4 regions of the Lelliottia sp. genome follow, and region 1 is predicted to be linked to each of the others. Evidence: predicted binding sites of a transcription regulator. Region 1 holds the regulator's gene; each other region holds the start of a gene.
What was found. The regulator PurR, encoded in region 1, represses purine synthesis genes. The targets are predictions, from matches to a motif close to CANGCAAACGTTTGCNTG.

Region 1 (3,800 bases):
GCAGGAATAGAAACATCCATCCCTTTAGCAATAACCGGTAGCAGCCCCATTGGGGAGAACTCGGTGGTGCCAATCCCAAATGCGCCAATCGCGAGGGCCAGCAGTGGAAAATTGATTTTCATTCATTAACTCCGGAAACCGTGTCATTACGCGACACAGAAAAAACATGTCGAAAGCATGACAGCAATCACAAAAAATGAGAAGTTAACAAATTGGCAAAAGATTATTGTCGGGAGAGTAACAATCGAAGGAAGAAAACGAGGGAGAAGGCTCTCCCCCGCCTGAATCAGTGCAGAATAGCCGTAAAACTTGCCGCAACAATCAAACCCAGCACGATAATCGTGGTCGTTAACGAAAACTTAAGATCGGTATTCATCAATTTTTCTCCTTTTAATCCCCACATGAAAAGTGAGCTTGCTCATTTTTACACAGTTTCGCTCAAAAATCTTCCTCGATTTAGGCTCATAACCGTTTTTGCGCTTCCCCTTTTCATCAAGATAGGACAAAATTCCACGCTAAATTTATAAGCGTACCGGCCACTGACCCCCTCCTGACGTCCTGTGTCGTTTTCCCGGCGTATCGCAATTCAATTTGCGAGATTAGGGTGAGAGAAGGCAAACGTTTACCTCTCAATTTATCAGGAGCTTAGGATATGGTCTGGAGTGACAGCTAATGGCAACAATTAAAGATGTAGCGAAACGCGCAAACGTTTCCACTACAACCGTATCACATGTAATTAACAAAACCCGTTTCGTGGCGGAAGAGACGCGCAACGCCGTTTGGGCCGCAATCAAAGAATTGCACTACTCCCCTAGCGCCGTGGCTCGCAGCTTGAAAGTAAATCACACCAAGTCGATTGGTCTGCTGGCGACCAGCAGCGAAGCCGCCTATTTCGCCGAAATTATCGAGGCAGTAGAAAAAAACTGCTTCCAGAAAGGCTATACCCTGATTCTGGGAAATGCCTGGAACAGCCAGGAAAAACAGCGCGCTTACCTGTCGATGTTGGCGCAAAAGCGCGTCGATGGCCTGTTGGTCATGTGTTCTGAATACCCTGAATCCGTGCTGTCGATGCTGGAAGAGTACCGTCATATCCCGATGGTGGTGATGGATTGGGGCGATACGCGCGCTGATTTTACCGATTCCGTCAACGATAACGCCTTTGAAGGCGGGTACATGGCTGGCCGTTACCTGATTGAACGCGGTCATCGCGAGATTGGTGTCATCCCCGGTCCGCTGGAGCGTAATACCGGTGCAGGCCGCCTGGCGGGCTTTATGAAAGCCATGGAAGAAGCGCTGATTACCGTTCCGGAAAACTGGATTGTCCAGGGTGACTTTGAACCGGAATCAGGCTACCGCGCAATGCAGCAGATCGTTTCGCAGCCGCATCGTCCGACTGCCGTATTCTGTGGCGGTGATATTATGGCAATGGGCGCGCTTTGCGCCGCCGATGAGCTTGGTTTGCGCGTCCCGCAGGATATTTCCGTGATCGGGTATGATAACGTGCGCAACGCTCGCTACTTTACTCCCGCGCTGACGACGATTCACCAGCCGAAAGACTCTTTGGGTGAAACGGCATTCAACATGCTGATGGATCGTATCGTCAGCAAACGTGAAGAGTCTCAATCAATTGAAGTCCATCCGCGCCTGATTGAACGTCGCTCCGTCGCTGACGGTCCGTTCCGCGATTACCGTCGTTAATCGTTTCTACGGGGCCGGTTATTCCGGCTCCCGTAACCACTCTCTGTTCAACGTTTCGCTATCCCCCAAATAATCCAGCAGCCAGGCCAGCGCAGGAGACATATCGTTTTGCTGCCATGTCAGGCAGCAGGCCGCATCCGGGAACGGATTTTCAAGCTCAAGCGCCACCCATTCTCCGCGATCAATCCGTGGACGCGCGAAATGTACGGGCACCATCCCCACACACAGCCCAGCCGACAAACAGGTTGCCGATGATTCCCAGTCTGGCGCGACGACCCGCCGCTGGTTATCAAGCAGCCAGGTGATGCGTTTTGGCAGCGAGCGCGACGTATCCTCCATCACCAGCGACGGCCAGTTGCGCAACACGTCGTCACTCAGCGGCCCGTCCATCGCAGCCAGAGGATGATCGCTTGCCACCACGCAGCTCCAGCTCAGCGTTCCCATATCCCTAAAGGCGTAACGCCCCCCGACGGGAATGGCCTGCGTCGCGCCGATCGCCATCTCCACCCTGCCGTCCGATAGCGCATCCCATACGCCATTAAACACTTCCTGGGACACGCGAAGTTCTACATCTGAGAAATGCCGGTAGAAATCAACCACCATCTGCCGCGTCCGTTCAGGTTTTACGATGTTATCCACCGCAATAGAAAGATGACCGCGCCAGCCATTGGCAATCTGCTGGCACTGTTCACGCGTGATCATCATTTTTTTGATAACAGATCGGCCTTCTTTCAAAAACCATACGCCAGCGGGGGTCAGAACGACATCGCGATGACGGCGTTCGAACAGCGGTACCGCCAGCCACTCCTCCATCTGACGCACCGTATAGCTTACGGCAGAAGGTACGCGATGCAGTTCCTGCGCGGCTCCGCTAAAGCTGCCATTTCGGGCGACAGCATCCACGACTTCTAAAGAATATTCAGACCACATTTTTTGCCTGCAAAATTTTTGAACGCAACCGCCAAATATTAGCGTTTCACAAGCCAGATTGCACTCCCTACAATCTGCGCCAATGTACACCTGCTTTCATTAGGAAATAACAATGCAACCCAACAAAGGATTCTTAGTCTGGCTCGGCGGTTTGAGCGTGCTGGGCTTTTTGGCTACCGACATGTATCTGCCGGCGTTTGCCGCGATGCAGCAAGATTTGCAGACACCTGCTGCCGCGATCAGCGCCAGCCTCAGCGTATTCCTGGCCGGTTTTGCGCTTGCACAACTGTTGTGGGGACCGCTCTCTGACCGTTATGGTCGCAAGCCTATTCTTCTTCTTGGCTTAACTATTTTTGCGCTGGGTTGTCTGGGCATGCTGTGGGTGCGCGATGCAACCTGGCTGCTGGTACTGCGCTTTGTACAGGCGTTTGGCGTGTGTGCTGCTGCCGTGACCTGGCAGGCGCTGGTCACCGACTATTATCCCGCATCGCGCGTTAACCGCATTTTTGCGACCATCATGCCGCTCGTGGGGCTTTCGCCGGCCCTGGCTCCGCTGATCGGGAGCTGGATTCTGGTGCATTTTGACTGGCAGGCGATCTTTGCCACGCTGTTTATCATCACCCTGGTTCTGATGCTGCCCGCTTTTGCGCTCAAACCCGCTCAAGCCAAACCAGTCGAGAACAATGCGGCTCGCGTCACCTTTATGTCACTGCTGCGTTCCCGCGCTTATCGCGGAAATGTGCTGATTTACGCGGCCTGTTCCGCCAGCTTCTTTGCCTGGCTCACCGGGTCACCGTTCATTTTGCACGACATGGGTTACACCCCTGCAGTGATTGGCCTGAGCTACGTGCCGCAGACCATCGCTTTCCTGGTCGGTGGTTATGGCTGTCGCGCAGCGCTGCAAAAATGGGAGGGTCAAAAGATGCTGCCCTGGCTGCTGGTGCTGTACGCCCTGAGCGTCATCGGCACCTGGGCTGTCGGGTTTATTCCAAACGTCGGCCTGGCTGAAATCTTAATCCCGTTCTGCGTGATGGCCGTCGCTAACGGTGCTATCTATCCGATCGTGGTTGCCCAGGCGTTGCGTCCGTTCCCTCATGCGACAGGTCGTGCTGCGGCGTTACAAAACACGCTGCAACTGGGTCTGTGTTTCCTCTCAAGCCTGATTGTCTCGG
Region 2 (3,800 bases), on a different contig from region 1:
TTTTTTCATTTTTGGGGATGGGTCATGGTTGAACCGCACGTTCTGTTTGATTACACCGGGCATTTACCTGAATGCCCGACCTGGAGTGAGGGCGAGAATGCGCTCTACTGGGCGGATATTCTGGAAGGGGAGATTCATCGGTATCATCTCCCGTCGGCTGCTCACTCTGTTCTCTCTTTCCACGAAGAAGTCGGGTGCTTTGCATTACGCGAGAAGGGCGGTTTTATCGTGGCAATGCGTAACGCTATCTGGCTTACCGACAAACACGGTTTGCTCCAGCGTAAAGTCTGCGATAACCCTTCCAATCCTCAGCTAGCACGTTTTAACGACGGTGGTACCGATCATCGTGGACGTTTTTACGCGGGCACATTCTGGGGGCCTGGCGATTATAACGGCGCCATGCTGATGCGCATTGAAAACGACCTGACGCCTAAAGTTATTCAGTGTGATATTCACGGGCATAACGGCCTGGCGTTTAGCCCGGACCACCAATGGATGTTTACCTCGGATACGCCAAATAGCGTGATTTACCGTACGCCCTTAAATGAACATGGCGAGCCGGGAATGCGTAAAGATTTTCGCCGGTTTGAAAAGGGGGAGGGCATGCCTGACGGTGCGGCGATGGACGTTGAAGGGGGCTACTGGAGCGCACTGTTTGATGGCTGGCGTATTGCGCGTTTTTCACCGCAGGGTGAACAACTGGAAGAATACCGACTGCCGGTGCGTTGTCCGACGATGGTTTGCTTTGGCGGTGATGACATGAAAACGCTGTTTATCACGACGACGCGAGAAAATATGGACGCTGAAGAAGTGGCTAAATATCCGCTTTCTGGTGCGATCTTCACCCTGCCAGTTAACGTGGCAGGAATGAAGAAAAGCCCGTTCGTCGAACGTTAAACCGGATCGACCGGTACCACGTTTTCGCCTGGATAGCAGCCCAATACCTTCATTGAACGGGTGATTTCACCCAATTCACGCAGGGCTTTCTGCATGGAAGCGGACTCCAGGTTGGCCTGGATATCGAGATAAAACATCTCTTCCCACGGATTACCGTTGATTGGGCGGGACTCTAGCTTGGTCATGATCAGATTGTGATTCCGCAGAACCAGCAGCGCTTCTACCAACGCACCGGCCTGCTGACCCGTTGCCATAAGCAACGTTGTTTTGGCGGGCACCTGTTCGGATACGTTAATGGCTTTGCGCGCCAGGACCACGAAGCGGGTGATGTTTTGCGTTTGATTTGCCAGGTTTCGCTCCAGTACCTGCAGGCCGTACAGCGCACCACCGGCTTCACTGCCCAACGCTGCAACGGTCGGCGAATTAGCCTGCGCGACTTTCTCCATCGCTGCCGAGGTGCTCTCGGTGTACTCAATTTTCCAGTTCGGGTAACGGTTCAGGAACTGACTGCACTGCTGGAATGGCTGCGGGTGGCTATAAACCGTGTTGACCTGGCTGAGATCGGTTGAACCCGAAACCAGAACGCAATGGTCAATAGGGATATTCAGCTCGCCAACCAGCGACAGACTGGTGTGCTGGAGCAGGTCGTAGACATCGTTAATCGCGCCGGAGCTGGTGTTTTCAATCGGGACGACGGCGTAATCAGCTTGCCCGGTTTCGACCTGATTAAAGATATCGGCGAATTTTGCGCAGCCGCTTTCAATGAATTCTTCGAAATGACGTGCCGCATACTGGCGCGCTGCAAGATGGGAATACGATCCTTTTGGCCCGAGGAAGGCCACGCGCGCTGAGTGCGGATTGGTTTGATTCAAATGCTGTTGCAGCAACGCCTGCTGGGTGAGAACGGAATCTTCGATGATGAGCTGAAAAAGGCGAGTGATGTAGTGAGCATCCAGATGATGAGCTTTACCAAGCTGAATCAGGCGTTCCAGCAAATCGCGCTCGCGATCGATGTCTCGCACCGGGCGGTGGGAATCCAGCTTGGCTTTACCCACTTCAACTGCAAGCGCACGGCGTTCGGCCAGCAGCGCCAGTAGTTTCTCGTCCAGCGCGCTGATTTTTACTCGCAGATCCAGTAACGGGTTTTCCGATGTCATAGCGTTGCCTATTTCGTTTATTGTTATCATAAAAAAGGCCTCCCGGTTTGGGAGGCCTTGTTGTTCGTCTTCGCATTCTTTATCACACGACGAAACGCCTCCCATTCAGGGGAAGGTAAAAAAGAATGCGAAGAAAAACGGGGTATATTTCATGAATTCATCCTGTGAGTGATAGCTCTAAAGTACCCGTACTGTTTTCATTCTGTCAATAAAAAACGCGCCCGAAGGCGCGTTGGCGGTACACTCAATTTAAAGGATTACTCTTCTTCAACTTCTTCCGCTAAGCTTGCGTCTTTCACCGATGTAGCGGCGCGACGGGCTTCGCCTTTGTGTTGCACTTTATTGAGCTGCCGTTCCAGCTTGTTGATCAAATCGTTGATAGCCGTATACATATCTTCGTGTTTAGCGCTGGCGACCAGATGGCCGTTAGGTGTATTGATAGTTGCATCAGCGGTGAAACCCTTCGGTTCCTTAGACAGAATGATATGCGGGTTAATCAGGTGTGTTTGCCATTTATCCAGTTTGGCGAGACGGTCTGCGACGTGCTGGCGGATTGCCGGAGTAATTTCCATTTGTTTACTGGTAATGTTCATTGTCATAAAAGTTACCTCTTGTCTTTCCGTCTTAGTGATTCCAGCATACCTTTCCCAATGTCAAAATGTGTGATCTAAATCACGTATTTTTGTCACTTTTTGTCAGGGAACCTTTTTTGTGAGCCTCGACAGGAAGACGCGTTTTTTTCCTTGTCGAAGTGCGGATTTGCAGCCATAGTTGATAGGATTGGTCGGGGCTATAGCGCCCCAGCAAGCGATGAAATGAATAAAAAAACGGCAGCCCATGGGCTGCCGTTTTACATAGCGTAAAGCAATTAGGTATTGTTGCTGTTCGCGGCAATGATCATCGCTACTTTTTCTGCCTGAGCGTTCATCTGCATCTGGCGATAGGCATTTTCCATCAGCTTCAGTCCGTCGCGGGTCGCCTGAGTGTCAGGATAATCACGCAACATTCCTTCTACGCGGTTCACGACTGCCACCCATGCACCACGGCGGGTATAGTATTCGGCAACGGAGTATTCATACTTAGCCAGACGATCTTTCAGGAACACCAGACGCTTGGTCGCATCGGTGGTGTACTGGCTGTTTGGATAGCCGCGTACCAGTTTTGAGAAATCGTTGAAGGCATCGCGCGCGTGCTGCGGGTCGCGGTCAGAACGATCCACACCGAAGAAACCTTGCAGAGCGCTGTCATCCAGCGCCATGTTGGTTAGGCCACGCATATACATGACATAATCAATGTTCGGATGAGTCGGGTTCAGACGCATGAAGCGATCGATCGTTGCCTGAGCCAGCGGCAGATCGGCATTTTTATAGTAGGCGTAGATAAGATCTAACTGTACCTGCTGGGAATAAGGACCAAATGGATAACGATTATCCAGCGCTTCCAGTTGCGTTATGGCCTGTTTCCAGTTACCGTCCTGGAGTTTTTGCTGAGCAGTCGCATAGATTTCATTCGGCGGATTGTCAGGGACCTGTTCATTTGAACCGGAGCAGCCCACCAAAGCCAGGCTCAACGTGGCCGCTGCCACCAGATATTTCATGCGCGTCATGACGTTTTGACTTTCCTCAAATGTTTGTCCGGGAGAATCTCTTTCCTGCTCCCGATTAAGACCAGCTACAATAGCACACTATATTATACGGCAAAGCCGTAAAACCCAACGTTAAACGAAGAAGCAGTCTATGGCACAAC
Region 3 (3,800 bases), on a different contig from region 1:
CCATGTTGTCTGGCGTCATACCCGCAACGTTGACGCGACCAGAAGCAACGGCGTAGACACCGAATTCTTCTCGCAGACGCAGAACCTGCTCTTTGGTCAAGCCGCTAAACGAGAACATCCCGTTCTGCCTCGTAATGAAGCTGAAATCGCTATCCGCGCCTTTCTCCGCCAGCGTGTTCACGAACAGCAGACGCATACGCTGGATGCGCTGACGCATATCGTTTAGCTCTTGTTCCCAGATGGCTCGCAGCGCGTCATTGCTGAGAATTGTCGCGACCACGGAAGCGCCGTGCGCCGGTGGGTTCGAGTAGTTGGCACGAATAACCGATTTCATCTGGCTAAAGGCGCGGTCAACGGTCTGCTCGTCAGACGCAACCAACGTACAGGCACCTACGCGCTCATTGTACAGGCCAAAGTTCTTGGAATAGGAACTTGCAACAATCAGCTCCTGATGCAGCGCAGCAAAGGCACGCAGGCCTTCGGCGTCTTCTTCCAGGCCGCGAGCAAAGCCCTGGTAGGCGAAGTCGAACAGCGGCAGCCAGCCTTTTTCAGCAGACAGTTTTGCCAGCGTTTCCCACTGCTCAAGCGTAGGATCAATACCGGTAGGGTTATGGCAGCAGCCATGGAACAGAACCACGTCACCCGCTTGCGCTTCATTCAGGCTTGCCAGCAGGCCGTCAAAATCCAGGGTGTGATTCGCTGCGTCATAATAGGCGTATTCACACACTTCCAGACCTGCGGAATTAAACACGCTTTTATGGTTCGGCCAGCTAGGATTGCTTACCCAGACGCGCTTGACAGAGGTATTTTTTGCAAGGAAATCCGCCGCGACGCGCAGTGCGCCAGTACCGCCAGGCGTTTGCGCTGTGCGAGCTCGTTTATCGCTGATAATCGCGTTGCCTTTGCCAAACAGCAATTCCTGAGTGCAATGACCAAATTCCGGAATACCATCAATGCCGAGGTAATTTTTGGTGTTTTCGTTTTCCAGCAGATACTGCTCGGCTTTTTTAACACTGGTCAGAACCGGTGTCTTGCCGGTCTCATCTTTATAGACACCAATCCCCAGATTAATTTTGGTCGGGCGGTCATCAGCACGAAACAGATCGGCCAAGCCCAGGATTGGGTCGGCAGGGGCAGCGGTAATGTTCTCAAACATGACGAGGTTCCATTGTGATTACAGAAGTGAAATCCGCTATCAGGTTAACGGTTGATCTACAAAATGCCAACCGTTTGCGACAAAAAGCGTGCGCCTTTTCAAAAGTCGCCATTATTTACTTTCAGGCATAAAAAAACAGAACCGAAGTCCTGTTTTCTAGGCATTTAGCAGAGAGGGCTGCTTGCTTATTAGAACTGGTAAACGATACCAACACCAGCCTGGTCGTCAGCAGACAAACCGGAAGCGCGGGTGTAATTGTTTTCGTCCAGCAGGTTGAAGCGGTATGCTGCGTATACGTTCATGTTTTTGTTGAAGTAGTACCATGTACCCACTTCTACATATTTAACCAAGTCAGCATCGCCACCGGTGAAAGTAGAACCGTTAGCCGTACGGCCAGTCAGATCCTTGCCTTTAGACTGTACGTAACCCACGGATGGACGCAGACCGAAGTCGAACTGGTACTGGACCACAGCTTCGAAGTTCTGAGTCTTATTAGCAAACTCGCCGTCGTTTTCGCGGGTCATGTTCTGAGATTCGCCATACATAACAGAAGCGTATACGTTGTTAGCGTCATACTTCAGGGATGTCGCCCAACCTTCCGCACGCTCGCCTTTACCATCTTTAGACTGATCTGTAGAACGGTCAGAGTTGGTGTAAGCTGCGGTTACGTTGAAGCCTTCAGCGAAGTCATAACCCAGAGAGTAGCTACCGCCGTCGCCATTCTGGCGAGAAGTTGTGTGGCCTTCTTCGTTTTTACCCTGGTATTGCAGACCCAGAGCCAGACCGTCAACCAGTCCGAAGAAGTTGGAGTTACGATAGGTAGCCAAGCCAGTACTACGTGAAGTCATGAAGTTATCGGTAGCAGCCAGAGAGTCACCGCCCCAAATAACGAACATATCGGTAGATGCCAGCGCATCGTAGAACACGCCATAGTTACGACCATAGTCGAATGAGCCGTATTCGCCGCCTTTCAGACCAGCAAATGCCAGACGTGTTTTAGTTCCCTGAGCGCCTTCCTGTGCGGAAGCGTCCATGTTGTATTCCCACTGGCCGTAACCGGTCAGTTGGTCATTAACCTGAGTTTCGCCTTTGAAGCCGATACGGGCGTAAGTGGTGTCGCCGTTGTTAGATTCGCCATTGGTAGTCCATTGGTGTTCACCTACAGCTTTACCGTAGAAGTCCAGTTTGTTGCCGTTTTTGTTATAGATTTCTGCAGCGTTTGCTGCACCGGCTACCAGCAGGGCAGGGATAACCACTGCCAGGATATTGCGCTTCATCATTATTTATTACCCTCATTGGTTTTTTTATGACACTCGCCACTGCACTCAATAAATTCTGTCAATAAATATTTCCGGAACTATTGATGAGAGTTTGGTGTCTTTATGTATCTGACAGGCATCTTTCCATTCAAAGAACCGTTTCGCTAGCCTGAAAGTGCTACAAAGATAAAGATTGGGTAACAAAAAGCAATTATGTGTAACTAAATATGAATTTACTGGAACTTTGTGAACCACCTCAAATTTCAGAACTGATTGCTGAATAAAAAGACTGGCGCATTGCTATATATATGAATTGCTTATGTTTAATTTTAATAAAGGCGTTTCATATCAACAGAACCTAAACAACCCTGTTTTTCTTATTGTCAACATTAGCCATCTGAACGTCTGTTTTTGTGATTGAAATTTGTGCTAATGCAATGATTCGCGATTAGACGCAATAAGAATGCGGTTTATTTTTTGTACATGGATGTTTCGTGGAAATAAAACGTAACAGCTAGGGGGAATGACGGGGTTGCACTTTAGAAACGCTGACTTTCAACTGACAATAATTGACACTGCAGAATAAAATAACGGCCAGCAATTGCTGACCGTTATTAATTTTAGAGATTAGAAACTGGCGTTACGCGGCGTTCTTGGGAACGCGATAACGTCACGTACGTTCTGAACACCGGTGACATAGGCAATCAGACGTTCGAAGCCCAGGCCAAAGCCTGAGTGCGGCACGGTGCCGTAACGGCGAAGGTCGCGATACCAGCTGTAATCTGCCGGGTTCAGACCCATCTCTTCCATACGTGCGTCCAGCACGTCCAGGCGCTCTTCACGCTGGGAACCACCGATGATTTCACCGATGCCTGGCGCAAGCACGTCCATTGCGGCGACGGTTTTACCGTCTTCGTTAAGGCGCATGTAGAAGGCCTTAATGTCTTTCGGATAGTTTTTCACCACGACCGGGGCTTTAAAGTGTTTCTCAGCCAGATAACGTTCGTGTTCGGAAGACAAATCGACGCCCCAATAAACCGGGTTCTCGAATTTCTCACCACATTTTTCCAGGATAGCCACCGCGTCGGTATAATCCACCTGAGCGAAATCAGCGGAGACAAAACGCTCCAGACGTGCAACCGCATCGCTGTCGACACGCTCAGCGAAGAATTTCATGTCATCCGCACGTTCTTCCAGAACGGCTTTGAAGACGTACTTCAGCATCGCTTCTGCCAGACCTGCAACATCGTTCAGGTTCGCGAAAGCCACTTCTGGCTCAAGCATCCAGAACTCCGCCAGGTGACGGCTGGTGTTGGAGTTTTCCGCGCGGAAAGTGGGGCCGAAGGTATAGATCTTAGACAGCGCGCAGGCGTATGTTTCGCCGT
Region 4 (3,800 bases), on a different contig from region 1:
CGCCACGTTTGATAAACCGTTCTCCCGTCATGGCGGCACCAAGGTGCTGAGCGGAAACCTCGGCCGCGCGGTCATGAAAACCTCTGCAGTGCCGGTTGAAAACCAGGTGGTGGAAGCGCCGGCCGTTATTTTCGAAAGCCAGCATGACGTATTACCGGCTTTCGAAGCAGGACTGTTAAACAAAGACTGCGTGGTGGTGGTGCGTCATCAGGGACCAAAAGCGAATGGCATGCCAGAATTACATAAACTTATGCCGCCACTTGGTGTATTATTGGACCGCTGTTTCAAAATTGCGTTGGTCACCGATGGACGACTCTCTGGCGCATCAGGTAAAGTGCCATCAGCGATTCACGTCACTCCCGAAGCCTATGACGGCGGGTTGCTGGCGAAAGTCCGTGATGGCGACATCATCCGCGTCAATGGCCAGACAGGCGAATTGACCCTGCTGGTGGATGAAGCCGAACTTGAAGCCCGTAAGCCGCATATTCCTGACCTGAGCGCGTCGCGTGTGGGAACAGGGCGCGAAATGTTCAGTGCGCTGCGCGAGAAACTTTCCGGCGCTGAACAGGGTGCGACCTGTATTACGTTTTAAGACGACAAGAATTATCGATCTGGCGAGAGAAAAACACTGATGAAAAACTGGAAAACAAGTGCGGAAGCAATCCTGACAACGGGCCCTGTAGTGCCGGTTATCGTGGTGAATAAACTGGAGCACGCTGTTCCGATGGCGAAAGCGCTGGTTGCAGGTGGGGTTCGTGTTCTGGAAGTGACGCTGCGTACGCCATGTGCGATGGATGCAATCCGTGCCATTGCGAAAGAAGTACCTGATGCCATTATCGGTGCTGGTACCGTTCTGAATCCGCAGCAATTGGCTGAAGTGACTGAAGCAGGCGCACAGTTTGCCATCAGCCCTGGCCTGACTGAGCCACTGCTGAAAGCGGCAATCGAAGGTTCTATCCCGTTGATTCCAGGGATCAGCACGGTTTCCGAACTGATGCTGGGTATGGACTACGGTCTGAAAGAGTTTAAATTCTTCCCGGCTGAAGCGAACGGCGGCACTAAAGCGCTGCAAGCGATTGCAGGCCCGTTCTCTCAGGTGCGTTTCTGCCCAACTGGCGGTATCTCCCCGGCAAACTACCGCGACTACCTGGCGCTGAAAAGCGTGCTGTGTATCGGTGGTTCCTGGTTGGTTCCGGCGGATGCGCTGGAAGCGGGCGACTGGGATCGCATCACCAAACTGGCGCGCGAAGCAGTCGAAGGCGCGAAACAGTAAGACCATCAAAAACGGGCCAAACGGCCCGTTTTGTTTATCCTCTGACGTTCACACTCGCACTGGCTTTTTTCGCTCTCGTCACGGCCTCTTCCACGCTATCCGCTACCGCTAACGTCACACCCAGACGACGCGCACCGTCGATTTCCGGCTTACCAAACAAACGCACCTGCAGACCCGCCCCCACAGCTGATTCTACGTGATCAAACATCACGTTTTGACTGGTGAGTTTCGGGAGGATCACGGCGGAGGCTGCCGGGCCATACTGACGAATTCCGCCCACCGGCAAGCCCAGAAATGCGTGCACATGCAGGGCAAATTCTGATAAATCCTGAGATATCAGCGTGACCATGCCGGTATCGTGGGGGCGAGGGGACACTTCGCTGAAAATGACGTCGTCGCCACACACAAACAGTTCAACGCCAAACAGGCCGAAACCGCCCAGGGCGATGACCACTTTACGGGCGATCTCCTGCGCGCGCTCAAGCGCCAGAGCGCTCATTTTTTGCGGCTGCCAGGATTCACGGTAATCGCCGTCTTCCTGACGATGCCCAATCGGGTCGCAGAAATGCACGCCGTCAACCGCGCTCACTGTGAGCAGGGTGATTTCAAAATCAAATTTCACTACGCCCTCAACGATGACGCGTCCGGCACCCGCACGGCCACCCTGCTGGGCATAATCCCAGGCTTTATCCAGCGCGCTTTCATCGCGAATAAAGCTCTGTCCTTTACCCGAGGAACTCATTACCGGCTTAATGATGCACGGGTAACCAATCTCTTCAACGGCCAGCAGGAAATCGGCTTTGCCATCGGCGAAACGGTAGCTTGACGTCGGGATTGCCAACTCTTCCGCCGCGAGACGACGTATGCCTTCACGGTTCATGGTCAGCTTCGCAGCGCGTGCGCAAGGCACAACGCGTTGGCCTTCCGCTTCCAGTGACAGCAAGGTATCGGTCGCGATGGCTTCGATTTCCGGCACGACATAGTCAGGATTTTCGCGTTCGATCAGTGCGCGAAGGGCATCGCCATCCAGCATATTGATAACGTAGGACCGGTGTGCAACGTGCATGGCCGGGGCATCGGCATAACGATCTACAGCGATCACTTCGATGCCCAGACGCTGGCATTCAATCGCTACTTCTTTTCCCAGTTCGCCCGAACCTAACAGCATGACGCGCGTGGCTGCCGGACGCAGCGCAGTTCCTAAACAAGTCATAAAATCCCCCTGAAAAAGTTGCGCGCAGTATATACGAAAACGTTTGCGTGTGTCTTCACCAGGGAACGGGAATGATGCTGGGTCGGGAAATTTGCGCTTCTTTAGCACGGACAGACATTTCCTGACATCACCTCGCTTAGGCTGTGATAATTGTGAACGGATAAGTGGGGAAGAATATGTCAGGCTGGTTAAATCAATTGCAGTCGATGTTAGGTCAAAAGGCGTCATCGTCCGGTGAGCAGGGGCTGAGCAAGCTGCTGGTGCCGGGGGCACTGGGCGGTCTGGCTGGCTTATTGGTGGCGAATAAATCCTCGCGAAAGCTGTTGGCCAAGTACGGTACCGGCGCGCTGTTAGCCGGTGGAGGAGCCATCGCCGGAACGGTGCTCTGGAATAAGTACAAGGATAAAGTCCGAACGGCTCATCAGGGCGAACCCCAGTTTGGGCAACACACTTCGCCAATTGATGTGCGCACCGAGCGGTTAATTCTGGCGCTGGTCTTTGCTGCTAAAAGCGACGGACACATTGACGACCAGGAGCGCACCGCCATTGAACAACAGATGCAGGAAGCAGGCGTTGAGGAGCAGGGCAGAGCGCTGGTAGCCCAGGCGATTGAACAGCCGCTGGATCCCGCGCGTCTGGCGCAGAGTGTCAAGAATGAAGAAGAAGCGCTTGAGCTGTATTTCCTCAGCTGTGCGGCCATCGACATCGATCACTTTATGGAACGCAGCTATCTGAATGCGCTGGGCGACGCGCTCAAAATTCCGCACGATGTTCGCGAAGGGATCGAAAAGGATATTCAGGCGCAAAAACAGGCATTACCGGGGTAAATTTCGCCTGCGGCTGTCACGTTTCGCTTGCATCATGCGTGTGTTTTGCCACCCTTATAGAGTGTAAAACATAAAAGAAAGACTGACATGCTGCCAAAAGCCCGACGCATTCCAAAAGCGCTCACCGCTCACGGTGAGACGCGCATCGATAATTACTACTGGCTGCGGGATGATTCACGCTCGCAGCCAGAGGTTCTCGACTACCTTCACCAGGAAAATGACTATGGCCGTCAGGTCATGTCTTCTCAGCAGGCGTTGCAGGATGAACTGTTGGCGGAAATGGTCGCACGCGAACCGCAGCGCGATATCTCTGCACCCTGGACCCGAAACGGTTACCGCTATCGCCACATCTACGAACCGGGCAACGAATACCCTATCTATCAACGCCAGTCGGTATTGAGCGCTGAGTGGGACGACTGGGAAATATTGCTTGATGCCAACCAGCGCGCCGCACACAGCGAATTCTACACGCTCGGCGGGATGGGCA

Region 2: raiA (ribosome-associated translation inhibitor RaiA) is a predicted target of PurR. The motif match lies at 2,751-2,768, and genes of this name have one in related genera.
Region 3: ACKI5T_RS06565 (amino acid aminotransferase) is a predicted target of PurR. The motif match lies at 1,220-1,237, and genes of this name have one in related genera.
Region 4: purT (formate-dependent phosphoribosylglycinamide formyltransferase) is a predicted target of PurR. The motif match lies at 2,519-2,536, and genes of this name have one in related genera.

What each region holds. Positions count from the first base shown of each region.
Region 1 is NZ_JAZQNX010000001.1:175,475-179,274, forward strand. Features, by position in the region: gene ACKI5T_RS00925 (MFS transporter) at 1-122, opposite strand, end outside; gene ACKI5T_RS00930 (YnhF family membrane protein) at 287-376, opposite strand; gene purR (HTH-type transcriptional repressor PurR) at 673-1,698, shown strand; gene punR (DNA-binding transcriptional activator PunR) at 1,717-2,628, opposite strand; gene punC (purine nucleoside transporter PunC) at 2,741-3,800, shown strand, end outside.
Region 2 is NZ_JAZQNX010000019.1:155,287-159,086, forward strand. Features, by position in the region: gene ACKI5T_RS11380 (SMP-30/gluconolactonase/LRE family protein) at 25-897, shown strand; gene pheA (bifunctional chorismate mutase/prephenate dehydratase) at 894-2,054, opposite strand; Phe leader region at 2,083-2,208, opposite strand; gene pheL (pheA operon leader peptide PheL) at 2,160-2,207, opposite strand; gene raiA (ribosome-associated translation inhibitor RaiA) at 2,312-2,653, opposite strand; gene bamD (outer membrane protein assembly factor BamD) at 2,923-3,660, opposite strand; gene rluD (23S rRNA pseudouridine(1911/1915/1917) synthase RluD) at 3,791-3,800, shown strand, end outside.
Region 3 is NZ_JAZQNX010000008.1:381,075-384,874, forward strand. Features, by position in the region: gene ACKI5T_RS06565 (amino acid aminotransferase) at 1-1,156, opposite strand, end outside; gene ACKI5T_RS06570 (porin) at 1,345-2,436, opposite strand; gene asnS (asparagine--tRNA ligase) at 3,043-3,800, opposite strand, start outside.
Region 4 is NZ_JAZQNX010000044.1:166,245-170,044, reverse strand. Features, by position in the region: gene edd (phosphogluconate dehydratase) at 1-592, shown strand, start outside; gene kdgA (bifunctional 4-hydroxy-2-oxoglutarate aldolase/2-dehydro-3-deoxy-phosphogluconate aldolase) at 632-1,273, shown strand; gene purT (formate-dependent phosphoribosylglycinamide formyltransferase) at 1,308-2,486, opposite strand; gene ACKI5T_RS20945 (tellurite resistance TerB family protein) at 2,663-3,313, shown strand; gene ptrB (oligopeptidase B) at 3,401-3,800, shown strand, end outside.